2 regions of the Shewanella sp. 10B genome follow, and region 1 is predicted to be linked to the other one. Evidence: predicted binding sites of a transcription regulator. Region 1 holds the regulator's gene; the other holds the start of a gene.

Region 1 (8,047 bases):
TCGCGCCAACTTTAGTTACAGCGATTTTCGCCACAGCTTATTCGGCCGCACCGAGTTGATGGAGGCGGATTTTTCCGAGGCGACCGATTACGATATCGATATTTTTAACAATAAAATTAAAGGCGCTAAGTTTAGCCGCGACGAAGCGATTCGTTTACTCAATGGCTTAGATATCACCTTAGTCGATTAAGCCGTCATTTTTTCAAGCTTTTTTGGGCATTTTTTAGATTTTTTTAGCCTGTTTTTTTATCTCAAAATGTTGGCGAGTGGTTCCCCAAATGGCTCGCCAATTCTATTGATCCTATTCACGAATTTTTAGACCATTTTTAACTTTTAGTTGCCGCAGATCACACTCAACTTGCCTATGTGGTTTACCACAATATCCGCTTACCCCTTTAGGGATAACAATCACTCCGGAACAGCAAAATGCCAGCGTGCCCAAGGTCATTGGTGCAAGTGCATTGGCGTAAATAACTAAAAACCTGTGAGCGAATTTAGCCTTAAACCGCAGCGGTGACAAAGCCTAAGTTTGCGTGTGCCAACTGGCGCATAAGGGTGGATGAGTGTGATGGAGGTAACCATGATTGAGCTTAATAGGCGAACCTTTTTAAAGGGCGCAGGGGCCAGCGGTGCAACGTGCGCCTTGGCTAGCTTGCTGCCAGGCAGCTTAGCGGCATTAGAGAGCAAGCAGCTAAAAGGAATGGGCAAAGACATTGCCAGTATCTGTGAGATGTGTTCGACTCGCTGCCCGATTTCGGCGCGGGTGATTGAGGGTAAAAACGTCTTTATCAGTGGCAATAAGGCGGCCAAATCCTTTGGTGGTAAAGTCTGTGCCCGGGGCGGCGCTGGCCATAGTTTACTTTACGACCCACAGCGGATTGTGAAGCCACTCAAGCGGGTTGGCGAGCGCGGCGAGGGTAAATGGGCCGAGATCTCTTGGGATGAAGCCTATCAACTGATTGCCGATAATCTCAATAAAATCAAGCAAGCTCATGGCCCCGAAGCGGTAGCGTTTTCCTCTAAATCCGGTTCGCAAGAAAAACACTTATTCCATCTCGCCACTGCCTTTGGCAGCCCGAATACTTTTACCCATGCCTCAACTTGCCCCGGTGGTTACGAGATTGCCGCTAAGGCCATGTTTGGCACTAAGGTGAAGCGCGATTTAAGCAACTCCAAATACATCATTAACTTCGGCCATAACCTGTACGAAGGCATCAACATGTCCGAAACCCGCGGCATGATGGCGGCGCAAATGGATAAAGGCGCTAAGCTGGTGGTGTTCGAGCCAAGATTCTCCATCGTCGCCGACAAAGCCGATGAATGGTATGCGATCCGCCCCGGTACCGATGTGGCGGTGGCTTTAGCCTTATGCCATGTATTGATTGAAGATAATCTCTACGACAAGGCCTTTATCGAGCGTTATGTTGAAGGGTTTGATGCCTTCGCCGCCGAAGTGAAAGCCTACACCCCTGAGTGGGCCGAAACCGTTTCCGATGTGCCCGCCAAGGACATTCGCCGTATCGCACACGAATATGCGGCCAAGGCGCCCCATGCTGTGGTGGATTTTGGTCACAGAGCCACCTTTACTACCGAAGAGTTTGAAATGCGCCGCGCCTTGTACGCTGCCAATATTTTGATCGGCAATATCGAGCGTAAGGGCGGTATCTACCTAGGTCAAAAGCCTGGCGACTATAACAAGCTGGCGGGAGAAAGCGTGGCGCCCGTATTGGGTAAACCCGGCGTAAAAGATATGCCTAAGCCTGCGGCGAAACGTATCGACCAAGTGGAAGAGCAGTACGCCATGATGTGGTCGTCGGGCGGGATTTACCAAACCATCCTCGATGCGACCTTAAGTGCCGTTCCCTACCAATTACACGGCTGGGTAATGTCCCGTACCAACCCCATGCAAACCATGACCGACAGGGCGCGTGTGGTTGAAGCCTTGAAAAAGCTCGACTTTGTTGCCGTGTGCGATGTCTATATCAGCGAAACCGCCGCCTATGCCGACGTGATTTTACCCGAGTCTACTTACCTTGAGCGCGATGAGGAAATTGCCGACAAGTCGGGTAAAAATCCAGCCTACTATGTGCGCCAACGCGTGGTGGAAACCCTAGGCAACACTAAGCCCTCATGGCAAATCTTTAAGGACATTGGCCATAAGCTAGGGCTAAGTGAATTCTATCCTTGGGACAATATGGAAACCCTGCAATTGCTGCAGGTGAATCGCGATACCGCACTACTGCGCCGCATTAAGGACGAAGGTTTTGTTAGCTTTGGTAAGCCCATCATGCTGCGCGAACCTAAGATGGTGGCCGAGTTTACTAAGGCCTACGCCAATGCCAAACCCGTCGATGAAGACGGCACCTACGGCAGTTTACTCAGCTTTAAAACCCCAAGCGGCAAGATTGAATTGACCTCAGCCAAGGTTGAAGCCATGGCGCCAGGACGCGGGGTGATTAAGTTCCGCGAAGTGCATTTGAAGAAAGCCGATGAGCTGTACTTTATCCAAGGCAAGGTCGCCGTGCATACCAATGGCGCGACCCACAATATCCCCATGTTGGCTAACCTGATGTCGGATAACGCCATTTGGGTGCATCCCGTTACGGCGGGCAAGTTAGGGATCAGCAATGGTGATCCGATTCGGTTAACCAGCAGCGTGGGTAGCGAAGAGGGCCATGCCTTAGTCACCCCGGGCATTCGCCCCGATACCGTGTTTGCCTATATGGGCTTTGGCTCTAAAAACAAAGAGTTGGTTAGAGCGACAGGTAAAGGTATCCACTGCGGAAACTTACTGCCCCATCAAACAGCCCCTGTGTGTGGCATGAATATTCATACAACAGGCGTCACGCTGGCAAAACGCTAATTGGAGGCTCAAATGACGAAAAGATATGTGATGGTGCACGATGAGAACAAGTGCATCGGCTGCCAAGCCTGTAACGTGGCTTGCCGTAGTGAAAACGGCGTCCCCGAGGGCGTGACTCGTTTACAAGTGCGTGTTGAGGGGCCTTTCGGCGAGATGCCACACCTGCACTTTAAGTATCACAGGGTGTCGTGTCAGCAATGTGAAGATGCGCCCTGTGTGAAGGTATGCCCAACGGGCGCGGCTTATGTGGGTGAGGATGGCATTGTCTCCATCCATGGCGATAAGTGTGTGGGTTGTATGTACTGCGTGGCGGCGTGCCCCTACAAGGTACGTTTTATGAATCCCGAAACCAAAGTGGCAGACAAGTGTAACTTCTGTAAGGACACGCGTTTGGCCCGGGGTGAAGAGCCCGCCTGCGTGACTGTGTGTCCGACCGATGCCTTAGTCTTTGGCGATGCCAACGATCCACAGAGTGAGGTCGCTATGCTACTCAACACTAAGATCACTTACCAAGATAAGACCCATTTAGGCACCAAGCCTAGGGTATATCGCGTTCCTACCAAAAGAGGGGGGATTTGATTATGAACAATACTTGGGGCGATATGGCGCAATATGATCCCGTCACTTGGCATTGGATCATCGCCGTGTATCTGTTTATGGCGGGTTTATCCGCCGGAAGTTTGTTGATTGGTATCGGTTTGCGTTGGTTTAATAAGGATCAAGCGCAGGGTGAGACCAGTATTCTCAAGGCCGCCGCCATTATTGGCCCAGTGGCCATTTGCCTAGGCTTGGCATGTTTAGTGTTTGATTTAACGAAGCCTTTCCACTTCTGGCTGATTTTAATCAACTATAACTTCCAGTCCGTTATGGCGATTGGGGTATTAGCGCTACTGGCTTACTCACCCTTGGCATTTGCCTACGCGATTCTTGTGCTGCGTGGTGAACTGCCAAAGTGGGGCTTAGGTTTCCTCGTGCCTATTGCTAAGCTGCTGATGCCCTTTAGAAAGCTGATTGAAGTGCTGCTGTTTATCCTCGCGATTGGTGTAGGCGCTTACACAGGCTTCTTAATTTCGGCCATGAATGCCTATCCAATGCTGAACACTGCGGTATTGCCGGCGCTGTTCTTAGTCTCTGGTTTATCGGCGGGCGCGGCGGCTAATGCGGTGCTGGCGCTGGTGATGTTCAAGACCGATAGCCACGACAAGACTTTAGCTAAAATGCATGGCTTAGAGTTGCCAGTGATGGCCATCGAAATCATGTTCCTGTTTATGTTGTTCTGCGCCTTGTACTTTAAGGGCGGTGCGGCTGCTGCGGCGCTGGCATCACTCACCTCTGGCGTGTGGGCGAGCGTATTCTGGATTGGCGTGGTCGGGATTGGTTTTGGTATTCCACTGCTGTTTATGCTGCTGCCTTCCGCGACTCGCCACAGCAAGGGCGCGATGATCATGGTGGCCTGCGCCAGCTTAACCGGCGTGTTAGCCCTGAGACACTTTATTGTGTATGCGGGACAAAGCTACCTGAGCTAAGTGATGTTAGAGAATGCTCTAACCCATGGCATTCAAACTAGCGCAACAAATATGAGTATTACTTTAATGCGATTAAGTGATACTCAAATGGGGTACAACACGCATCCCTGCAAGCAAAAAGCACCGATTAACGGTGCTTTTTTATGGCTGCGATTGGCAGGATTGGAAGGGGGTTATTGCGGTAATTATTGCGGCAATAGCTCAATCACAGATTTCACCGTAAGCACTAAGGCGCTGATAGCGCAGAGGGCTAAGGTTGCCATCTTGGTCTTATGCTTATCCACATTCCCCACCAGTTTACCCGCCACTAAATAGCCTAAAAAGACTGAGGGCAGCAGCATCAGGGATAACCATAAATGCTTGATTTCGAGCAGGCCCGTCACCCCAAGAATGACCAGCGCTATGGTCGAGCTGAAAATAAAGAAGGCAGAGAGTGCGGCGCGAAATTTTGAGGCATCCTTACCCGCCAACAAAATCGCCATCGGCGGGCCACCAATGGCGGCAATATTACCAAAGATCCCCGATACTACGCCCGCGCCAAACAGGGTTGCTTTATTCACTGGCAGGCTGAATTTATACAGGCTCAGCACCACGGCGACCGCCACAATGCCAGCAATCGCCAGACCAAGAATCGGCTGCGGTGCAAACAGCAACAGGCTGGCACCGATAAAACCTCCGGGCACACGACCGATTAACGCATATTGCAAGCCGTTGAATTCTAAGTGGCCACGCTCACGCAGTAGGGTGAGTAGGGCGATGGAAAAGCCCATCACAATCACGGGGGCGGGCACTAATTCGGGGTCGACAATATACAGCAGCGGACTCGCCACCACGGCAAGGCCAAAGCCAATCAGACTTTGGGTGAGGGCACCTAAAAACACAATCACAGACGCAATGGCGAGCGTTTGTGGATCTATCAAGGAGAACATAGGATTCCATCAAAAACAAAATAGGGATCGTTACTCTAACCCATCAGGCAAGATGAGTATTAACGATCCCTAATAATTAGTTACGGCAGGATTATGGACGCCTGAGCGTTATTCCATATCTTCCCACTCGATCCCCATTTCGTCCATCAACCGTTTCGCTTCGGCGGGAATGCTGTCTGGGCTATCTTTCGACAGATCGGCATCATTAGGCAGAGGCTGGCCGGTGTAGGCATGCAAAAATGCTTCACACAAGAGTTCGCTATTGGTGGCGTGGCGCAGGTTGTTCACCTGACGACGGGTACGTTCATCCGTGAGGACTTTTAGCACTTTGAGCGGAATAGACACAGTAATTTTCTTTACTTGTTCATTCTTCTTGCCATGTTCAGCATAGGGGCTGATGTATTCCCCATTCCATTCAGTCATTGACTCACCTGTTATAACGCTAAATTCGGGGCAGATTTTAAACCCTTACAGATAACAGTCAAATTATTGCTACTATTTCTTAGTGATTGCAAACAGATTTCTTTATGTTTAGACGTCTAAACGTCTTAACGCCTATTGACGATGCCACTGGGCTTAGGTACATTTAGACGTCCAGACATCTCTTTGCGAACTTAGGAGTTCCCGATGACCGCAGGCAAATTAGTGACCGAACGTCAATTAGCCACATTAGCAGTGCGTCAGGGTATCGAAAGCGATACTCAGTATGGCGCTGTGGTGCCGCCAATTTACCTGTCGACGAATTACGCCTTCGATGGTCATAAAAATCCTCGCGAATTTGATTACAGCCGTTCCGGTAATCCTACCCGCAGCATCCTAGGTGATGCCTTAGCTAAGCTGGAAAAGGGCGCAACTGGTGTAGTGACTTGCACTGGCATGGCAGCCATTACTTTAGTGACTACGTTGCTCGGCCCCGATGATTTATTGGTGGTGCCCCACGATTGCTACGGCGGTTCTTACCGTTTATTCACTAACTTGGCTAAAAAGGGCCAATTTAAACTGCTGGTGGTCGATCAAACCGACGCCCAAGCGCTTGAGCAAGCTATCGCCCTGCAACCTAAGATGGTGTGGATTGAAACCCCCTCTAACCCTCTGCTGCGAGTCGTCGATATCGAAGCTATCGCGGAGGCGAGCCACGCCGTGGGCGCTTTAGTGGTGGTCGACAACACTTTCCTCTCGCCCATTTTGCAGCAACCACTATTACTCGGTGCCGATATCGTTATCCACTCCACCACTAAGTACATCAATGGTCACAGCGATGTGGTGGGCGGCGCGGTGATCGCCAAAGATCCTCAACTCGGTGAGACCTTACATTGGTGGTCGAACACCTTGGGCTTAACGGGTTCAGCTTTTGATAGTTATCAAACCCTGCGTGGTCTGCGTACCTTAGCCGTGCGTATTCGTGAGCACCAAAGCAATGCCCAGCGTATTGTGGACGTGCTGACGAGCAGCCCAGTGGTGAGCAAAGTGTATTACCCCGGCCTTACGGACCACCCCGGCCATGCCATTGCCGCCAAGCAGCAAAAAGGCTTTGGCGCTATGCTGAGTTTTGAGCTTAAGGGCGGCGAGGCCGAAGTGGTCGCCTTTTTAGATGCCTTAAGTTTATTTAGCGTGGCCGAGAGCTTAGGTGGCGTTGAGAGTCTCGTGGCCGTGCCCGCGACTATGACACACAGGGCGATGGAGCCCCAAGCGCGTTATGAAGCTGGCATTAAAGACACCCTATTACGTTTGTCGGTTGGTATTGAAGATGCCGACGACTTAGTTGCAGATATTCAAGCAGGATTGGCCGCCGTCGCGGCTTGTCAGTAGAGGAATTCGAGATGGCACGTTGTCACTTACATAAATTTGGTGGTTCCAGCTTAGCCGATGCCGATTGTTATCGCCGAGTCGCCCATATTCTGTTAACCCATGGTCATAGTGATGATCTGGTGGTGGTGTCTGCCGCGGGTAAAACCACTAACTTTTTATATAAATTATTGTCCCTGCGCGATAGCAACCAATTATGGCAGGAAGAGTTACAAGTCCTTATCAGCTATCAGCAAGGCTTGATTGAGCAGCTGTTATCCAATGAGCAAGCGCGGGATCTGCGTGAGCGTTTAACCACGGATAAGGCCCAGTTAATCAGTCTGTTATCCTTAGATTCCCGTAACGATTACCAAATTAGCCATGTGGTGAGCTTTGGGGAGCGTTGGTCGGCGCGCCTGATGGCTGCGCTGCTGCGTGAATCGGGTGTGGCCGCAAGTCATGTGGATGCCTGTTCGATTCTCGTGGCCGACGAGGCCGCCGTGCCGCAAATTCGTGTGCAAGAATCCCGTACCAAAGTGCAAACCTTACTGGCCGCGCATCCTAACGAGCGTTTAGTGATCACTGGTTTTATCTGCGCCAACGAGCGTGGCGATACCTTGCTATTGGGTCGCAATGGCTCTGACTTTAGCGCCAGCCTAATTGCCAGCCTTGCCGACATTGAACGTGTGACCATTTGGACCGACGTTGAAGGGGTATTTAACGCCGATCCGAATAAGATCAACGATGCGAAATTACTCAAGAGCATGTCCCTCGCCGAAGCCGACCGCTTGGCGCGTTTAGGCTCGCCAGTATTACATTCACGCACTTTGCAGCCGCTGTTTAACACTGAGGTGAGCCTAGCCGTACGTTCAAGCTACGCCTCCCATACCGACTTTACCCTGATTGCTCCCCACAGCTCCTCGGCGAGTGCGCCTGTGGTGACT
Region 2 (8,047 bases), 260 kb from region 1:
CAAGCTGGTGGAGTTAGCTCGCCAACTAGAGTTGCACTTAAGTGAGAAGAGCGAATACCAAACTGAGTTAGACCAAATCCAAGCGCTAGTGGCGTCGATTTGTGATGCCATTGAGCGGGTCAAGCCGCAGTTTGAGGAGTCGACCACATCGACGAGCGAACAACTCTCGCCAGAGGCGCTAGTCACCGCCTTAAAACAGCTGCGACAAAGCCTAGAGGATGCTGACTCAGATGCGGTGGCGCAAATCGATGCGTTAAAACCTCAGGTCAGTAGCAAGTTATGGCTGCAGCTCAGCCCAGCCCTGACTATGATTAATCAGTATCAGTTTGATGAAGCGGTGGATTTGATTGATGAAGTGCTTGCGGAATTAACCTAAAAACCGGTCAAGAGAGTGCGGTATTGGCCATTGATAAGCCACAGGATAAGGTGAAAGTGTTGATGGATAAGGCAACAATATTGGTCGTCGATGATACACCGGAAAATATCGATATTTTAGTGGGCATACTCGGTGAGGATTATAAGGTCAAGGTGGCGATTGATGGACCAAGAGCGCTCGCCCTTGTCGCCAAAACCCTGCCGGATTTGATTTTACTCGACGTAATGATGCCCGGCATGAACGGCTATGAAGTCTGTAAGCTGCTTAAGCAGGAGCCTTTAACTTGCCATATTCCGGTGATTTTTGTGACCGCCTTGTCTGAGGTGGCCGACGAGACTCAAGGGTTTGAACTCGGCGCCGTCGATTACATCACTAAGCCTGTGAGTGCTCCCGTGGTAAAAGCACGGGTGCGAACCCATCTGGCGCTGTACGATCAAAAACGCCTGCTAGAGCAACAAGTCAAAGAGCGCACCCAAGAGTTAGAAGAAACTCGTTTCGAAATTATCCGCCGTTTAGGCCGCGCCGCCGAATACAAAGACAACGAAACGGGCCTACACGTTGTGCGTATGAGCCACTATGCACGGATGCTGGCCGTTAAACTGGGCTTGCCTAGCACCTTCTGCGAGCTGTTGTATAACGCGGCGCCCATGCATGACATAGGGAAAATCGGCACGCCCGATGCGGTGCTGAAAAAGCCCGGTAAGCTTGATGCCGATGAATGGGAAATCATGCAGCAACATGCTGCCATTGGTGCCGAGATCATTGGCGAACATGGCGATCCACTGCTGCAAATGGCGCGGCGCATCGCCTTAACCCACCATGAGAAATGGGACGGTTCGGGTTATCCTAATGGTTTGTCGGGAGAAAATATTCCGATTGAAGGCCGGATTGTGGCGATTGCGGACGTTTTCGATGCCCTGACTTCGCGCCGTCCTTATAAGGAGCCTTGGACAATCGAAGCCACGGTCGAATTACTCGAAAGCCAAGCGGGTAAACACTTTGACCCTAAGCTGGTGGAAGAATTTAAGCAAATTCTGCCTGAGGTGGTGGCGATTCGAGACACTTACATCGAACATTAAACAAAAAGGCGCCTAGGGCGCCTTTTTCAATACGACTCGCTTAGAAGCGAGATACTAAGCTTCTTCAAGCGAGTAGGGTAATGCTTGAATGCGTAAGCTGGATTGCTCATCGTCGGCAAAGCGCAGCTTGGCATCGTTCGCGGTATCGTTTGCCAGCACAGCGGTGAGCAGTACTTGATTGCCACGCTGTACGAACTCAATAATTTGTCCGCCCTTGCGATAGCCATCTTCCAATTCGATCTCGAGAGTACTTTCCAAATTGATGTCTGAGGAAGTCGTGCCGTGGAGAATATAGAGCGCGCGCTTGTTACCGCCACGGTATTTCATCCGAGCCACAGTTTCTTGGCCCATGTAGCAGCCTTTGTTAAAGCTGATGCCGTTGATAGCCTGTAGGTTACACATCTGCGGCACATATTGATTAGCATGGCTTGGCGCTAGGTTAGGGTAGCCAGCAGCAATTTCTAAGGCTTGCCAAGCGCTGGCATCAAACACTGTGTGCTCGCCCACTAAGGTAGTTGCCGCCTCTGGCTGCAGCACCAGAATAAAACGATCCGCGTCCTTTAAAATGGCGCCATGTTCGACCAGAGTCAGTTCTTCAGTCAGCTCACCAAAGTGTTGGGTCACAAATTGTGTTGCCTGTTCGCCTGCAACGCCGAGTAATGTCCACTCCGCCGTCGCATTGGTCAGGGTTGCCTTGCTAAATACGGCATATTTTTGCAGTTGCGGCAGATCGACCTCGATAGTCTCCCTTGGCAGCAGCATCAACAGCGCCTCTTGGATAGCAAAGGTGCGGAAGCTGGCGATCATCTTACCCTTAGGATCGCAATGTGCGCCCCAGCGCCATTGGTTGGCTTCGAGTGAGCTAATGTCCGTGGTCACTTGGCCATGGATAAAACTGCGCCCCTGTTCACCGACTACTTTGATGAGGCCGAGGTGGGATAGGTTGGCGAGCATAAGTGGAGGCATGGAGGCGTCCAGATCCCAAGTGGGTGTCGAAACTGCAATAGTCATAGCGGAGATCCTGAAAATGAAGACGATGCAAGAGGCTAGATTGTAGCGGAATTAAGCGGCGCTCAAAAGCATAAGGCGCACATATCTTGAATGAAATGTGCGCCTTATAAATTCACTCAAGCTGAGTGCTTAAAGCATTAGAACAATACGCGGGTGCGCAGTGTACCTTCAATGGCCTTAAGTTCAACCAGTGCCTCTTCGGCTTGGTGAGTATCTACTTCCATCACCACATAACCGATTTCTGCAGTGGTTTGCAGGTACTGAGCGGCAATGTTGATGCCCTTTTCAGAGAAGGCTTTGTTGATTTTGATCAGCACGCCAGGACGGTTTTGGTGAATGTGCAGTAAGCGCGAAATGCCTTTGTGCATTGGCAGCGACACTTCAGGGAAGTTAACCGCAGATACGGTCGAACCGTTGTCAGAGTATTTGGCTAACTTACCGGCAACTTCGATACCGATGTTTTCCTGGGCTTCAGCAGTGCTGCCACCCACGTGCGGAGTCAGCAGTACGTTATCTAAACCACGCAATGGGCTGATAAATTCATCATCATTCGATTGGGGCTCGACGGGGAATACGTCGATGGCCGCGCCCGCAAGATGACGCTCTTTAAGGGCGACCGTCAGGGCATCGATATCGACCACAGTACCGCGCGAGGCGTTGATAAAGATGCAGCCTTTACGCATGGCGGCAAATTCGGCGGTGCTGATCATGTCTTTGGTTTGCGCCGTTTCAGGAACGTGCAAACTGATCACGTCGGACTGTGCCAGTAATTGTTCCATCGAATGGATTTGCTGGGCATTGCCTAATGGCAGTTTGTCTTCGATATCGAAAAACACCACGCGCATGCCTAAGGTTTCAGCCAAGATCCCGAGCTGTGTACCGATATGGCCATAACCTATCACACCTAAGGTTTTGCCACGGACTTCGTAACTGCCTGCGGCCGTCTTCATCCAGCCACCACGGTGAGCGATAGCATTACGTTCAGGAATGCCGCGCATCAGCATGATGATTTCGCCTAATACCAGTTCAGCCACGCTGCGGGTATTAGAGAATGGTGCGTTAAATACTGGGATACCGAGCAATTCGGCGGTCGCCAGATCCACTTGGTTAGTACCGATACAGAAACAACCAATCGCAATCAGTTTTTCGGCACGCTTCAATACTTCAGCCGTTAATTGGGTACGGGAACGAATACCAACAAAGTGAGCATCTTTGATGGACTCGAGCAGGGCTTCATCACCTAAGGAGGCTTTGTGATACTCGATATTGGTGTATCCAGCACGTTCAAATACATCGACCGCAGATTGGTGGACGCCTTCCAACAACAGGATCTTGATCTTATCCTTGTCCAGCGAATGTTTCGCCATGATATGGGTACCCTCTAATTAATTGAAATAGTTCTGTGTGATATGCTGACAACCTTGGCCTTCCAAAGTAGCACTTTTTTTGCTCACTGTGGAGGGCTAGATGGCTAAAGTTAATATTCTAGAATTAGAACAATATCGCATAAGAGGAAGGAACATTGAATAACAAAATCATTTGGTGCGGTATTTACCTCTCAGTTTTAATATGGTCGGCGATAAAACCCGCAGATCCATTCACTTGGTGGCTCGAAGCCCTGCCAGCATTAGTGGCCGTGCCCTTGCTCTTTTTTACCCGCAAGCGTTTTCCGCTGACGCCCTTAGTGTATTTTTTGGTGCTAGTGCATTGCTGTGTGTTGTTTGTTGGCGCGCACTATACCTATGCCGAAGTGCCACTGTTCGATACGATTGCCCAGTGGATGGGGACCGAGCGTAACAACTACGACAAGGTGGGGCATTTCGCTCAAGGTTTTATTCCGGCCATGTTAGCCCGTGAGATTATGTTACGTAATCAAGCCGTTAAACCTGGAGCCTGGTGTGCTTTTCTCGTCACCTGCTTTGTGTTGGCCTTCAGCGCCTTCTACGAACTGATTGAATGGTGGGTGGCCGCCGCGACGGGCGAAGGCGCTGAGGCCTTCTTAGGTACTCAAGGCTATGTGTGGGATACCCAATCGGATATGTTTTTAGCCTTGATAGGGGCCATTGTCGCACTAATCAGTTTGTCCCGTGTGCAGGATAAGCAAATCGCAAAACTTATCGGCCAAGCTTAGGCTCAAACACTTACCGAAAAATCCCCTCTAAGGCTTCTTTAGAGGGGATTTTTTATGCCTCAAACTGTCATCTTTTTCTGTTAATTTTTTGTATCAACTTTCGATTGAGAGCTTTATAGACTAAGGTGTAACCTGATTGTTCCGTCGATAAGCTTCAGGATTAATCACTGTTTAGTGATAAAGCCTTGGTCTGTTAGTCGAACTTACTATAAAAAAAGAGTGATTATTTAGTACATTCGGGTGATGGCATTCATGCGGTAACTAGTCAAAATGGGCTATGTTAATTAATTGTATTTTTGTGCATTTGCACGCTTAAGTTCAACATTAGACTAATAAAGACGAAATACTTTTCAGGGAGAAGAGTAAATTGAGTACTATCAATGAGTTAGTTTTTCTGCATCAAGTGGCAGCGCCTTGCCATTTGGCGATACTTGCAGAATCTATCGGATTAAAAACACGGATTGTTAAACAGGCTTCTGAGTTAAATTTAGATAAAGGGCAGCGCAGTTTCTGTTTAATCGCCCAAAAGGGCGCGGCCTTAGACAATAAAGGGATCCCACTCTTAGCGTCACGTCTTGTGCCACATGTTCCCGTCGCTTTGTATCAAGTCGAGCGTAATTCCTTAGACCAAGAGTCAGCCATGCTGCTGGGGATCCGCGGTCTGTTATTTGCTGATCAGCGGATGGATTTGATGCTAACGGGGCTGCGTAAAATGGTGGCCGATGAGCTTTGGTACGATAGAACCTTGCTCAGTAAGATGTTTCGCCGGGTGGTGCAAAAGTTGGATGGGCAAAATGAGATGCCCGCCGATACCGTAGCCATGTTGCAAGCGCTTACTTCCAGAGAGCGAACCATTATTCAGTTCGTCTCCAGCGGGGCGCGCAATAAGGAAATTGCCCATCGCCTCTGTATCAGTGAGCACACTGTGAAAGCGCATATTTCCTCTATTTTCCGTAAGACACAGTCCCGCAATCGCGTCGAGCTATTACGTTGGGCGCAAACTTATCAAACCCATTTTGAGTTTTGCAGTTAAGCCTTAAGCTCGCTAAGGTGAGGTGAGGTGAGGTGTGAGTGAGCTGGGATGGTGATTTACATCGGCAAGATTCGACGAGCGGCAACTCACTTTTGCACTTTATACACAAATAAAAACGGGAACATAATTCATGTTCCCGTTTTTATTGGGCCGTCTACAGTAGACGGCTATCGATAAAGATTAATACTGAACAACAGTTGCAACGTTCATATCACCGCTTTGATTAACGCTGATGCTGTTGCTATTGCCAGCTTGTGAACCCAGCACTAAGTTGTCATTACCAGTTTGGGTAATCATTAGGCTGTTGTTATCACCACGTACGCCAAATGAGCTTGAAGCGAATGAAGTGCCGCTATCGCCACCTACCCAGTTACCGTTACCCGCTTGAGTGATTTGAGCTGAGTTTTCATCACCTTCGATGATTAAATCGATAAGGTTCAGATCACCACGGTGTTGCAGTGCAGTCACATCGGCGTTGTTGTTACCTGTTACGCTAATGATGGTTTCGTTTTGTCCGCCATCTTGCTCAACATCCACTTCGTTGTCGTTACCAACGGCATCCACATAGGCGAAGTTCACATCACCTTCTTGGCTGATTTCGATGCTGTTGTCTTCACCTGTTGCGAAGGCAACCAGCTCGTTGTTATCACCCTTAGAAGATAAGTCGAAGTCGTTGTCAGTACCGTAAGCGCCAAAGGTTGCGAAGTTAGCGTCACCACGTTGTTTTAAGTCAACGTCGTTGCTATCGCCCCATACTTGGAACTCTGCACCGTTGCTGTTGCCACGTTGCTTGATAGTGATATCGTTGTCGTTACCTTGAATGTCGGCCACTAAAGTATCGCCTACAGTGTTGCGGTCGCCGTCTTGAGCGATATCAATGCTGTTGTCATCACCCGTGGTCATTGAAAGGTAAGCAGTGTTGTTGCTGCCTTCTTGTTTCATGGTGATATCGTTCTCACTACCCGCTAAGGCGTAAACGAAGCCAGTGTGGCTATCACCCTTTTGATAGATATCGATGCTGTTGTCGTTACCCGCGATGCCTTTAGCCGCACCAAAGTTGTTGTTACCAATCTGTTCAACCGATACGTCGTTGTTATTACCCATGTTTGCGGTCAGGTCGAGTGCGATTAAACCCGCTTGGTTGTTGTTACCGTATTGCTTGATGTCGCCATCGTTATTATCGCCTTGTACGCGGAATACGGCGAAGTTGGCATCACCTTCTTGTTCTACGAAGGCGCTGTTTTCGTTGCCAGTGATTTCAACGTAGCTTTCGTTCACTTCACCTAATTGGTTCACAGAAACCAGGTTGTCGCTACCAGTGATGTCGTTGCTGCTTTGGTTGAAGAAACCATCCTGTGCCACTTCAGCGACGTTGTTATTGCCAGTGACGTTAACTGACGCAACATGCCAATCAGTTTGTTGAGTCACTGTGACTTCGTTGGCATCACCCGTTGAGTTAACTTGCGCTTCATGCCACACACCGTCTTGTAATACGGTGGCAACTTGGTCGTTACCCGTTTGGGTCACTGCTGCAGCGTTAATCACTCCTGTTTGCGCGACTAAGGTGTCTTGACCTTGGCCAGTTTGCTCGACGTTGATGTCGTTAACGAGACTGGCCGCAAATGCTTGGCCACTTAAGCCAGTTGCAATAGCTAGAGCAATGAGTGATTTTTTCGCTTGTGATTTCATGTGGACTCTCCCTGTTTAATATTGAGTTATTGAGATTGCAGCACCGTCTGCAATCTGCTGGATCGAAAAATTGCCGCTTCCTAGTTGGTTCAACTGCACCAAATTGTCATTGCCAATCTGGGTAATTGAAGCCGTGTTTTGAGTGCCGACTTGCAGTAGTTGGACTTCATTGTTGGAACCAATCTGTGTCACGAGGGAAACGTTATCGTTACCCGCTTGTGTCACATAGGCGCTGTTATCGCTGCCCGACTGGATCACTATCGCTTGGTTTGCCGTACCTTGCTGCACTAGGTCGATAAGGTTATCGCGCCCAGAACGCTCAATGAGCGCCTGCAGGGTGATAGGCAGTTCACTGACATCCGCCGCTTGGCTGGGCGTCAGACAACTACATAACAAGATGAGCAGTACCAAAAAGCGTGTGTATAGACTTGGCACAAGTGACTCCTTGTATGTATAGGTGTTTTGGCCGAGGTGAAAACACTCCAACCAATTCAGGCATCAAGGTACGAGTCATAGGGCCGAGAGACAATTGGCCGAAAGGGTATTTATTTGTTGGGTGTAATAGCCTGCTTGGTAGGATTAACTTTTGTTAATCCTATGATAAATCAGTTTATTGTCTATTTATGCGCCGTATGCCTTCCCTTTTAACCTACCGAGTCGGTCTAGTAGTTAAGTCGTATTTCGCTGTGGGCGGCTTTTTTAAGTTGAAACATTATGGCAACAATTTA

Evidence for each region. Region 1 encodes MetJ, which represses methionine synthesis genes. Its sites were predicted from a motif close to TAGACGTCTAGACGTCTA; they were not measured.
Region 2: the regulator MetJ is predicted to act here: its motif matches at 3,923-3,940, upstream of serA (phosphoglycerate dehydrogenase).

The regions. Positions count from the first base shown of each region.
Region 1 covers NZ_JAMDJO010000003.1:528,471-536,517, reverse strand. The annotation lists gene M0415_RS14575 (pentapeptide repeat-containing protein) at 1-190, shown strand, start outside; gene phsA (thiosulfate reductase PhsA) at 581-2,863, shown strand; gene M0415_RS14565 (4Fe-4S dicluster domain-containing protein) at 2,876-3,442, shown strand; gene nrfD (NrfD/PsrC family molybdoenzyme membrane anchor subunit) at 3,445-4,389, shown strand; gene M0415_RS14555 (sulfite exporter TauE/SafE family protein) at 4,575-5,318, opposite strand; gene metJ (met regulon transcriptional regulator MetJ) at 5,427-5,741, opposite strand; gene metB (cystathionine gamma-synthase) at 5,964-7,127, shown strand; gene M0415_RS14540 (bifunctional aspartate kinase/homoserine dehydrogenase II) at 7,139-8,047, shown strand, end outside.
Region 2 covers NZ_JAMDJO010000003.1:271,984-280,030, reverse strand. The annotation lists gene M0415_RS21530 (response regulator) at 1-376, shown strand, start outside; gene M0415_RS13535 (response regulator) at 439-1,455, shown strand; gene ygfZ (tRNA-modifying protein YgfZ) at 1,510-2,466, opposite strand; gene serA (phosphoglycerate dehydrogenase) at 2,604-3,833, opposite strand; gene M0415_RS13520 (DUF2238 domain-containing protein) at 3,989-4,597, shown strand; gene M0415_RS13515 (helix-turn-helix transcriptional regulator) at 4,965-5,630, shown strand; gene M0415_RS13510 (curlin) at 5,811-7,319, opposite strand; gene M0415_RS13505 (curlin) at 7,335-7,754, opposite strand.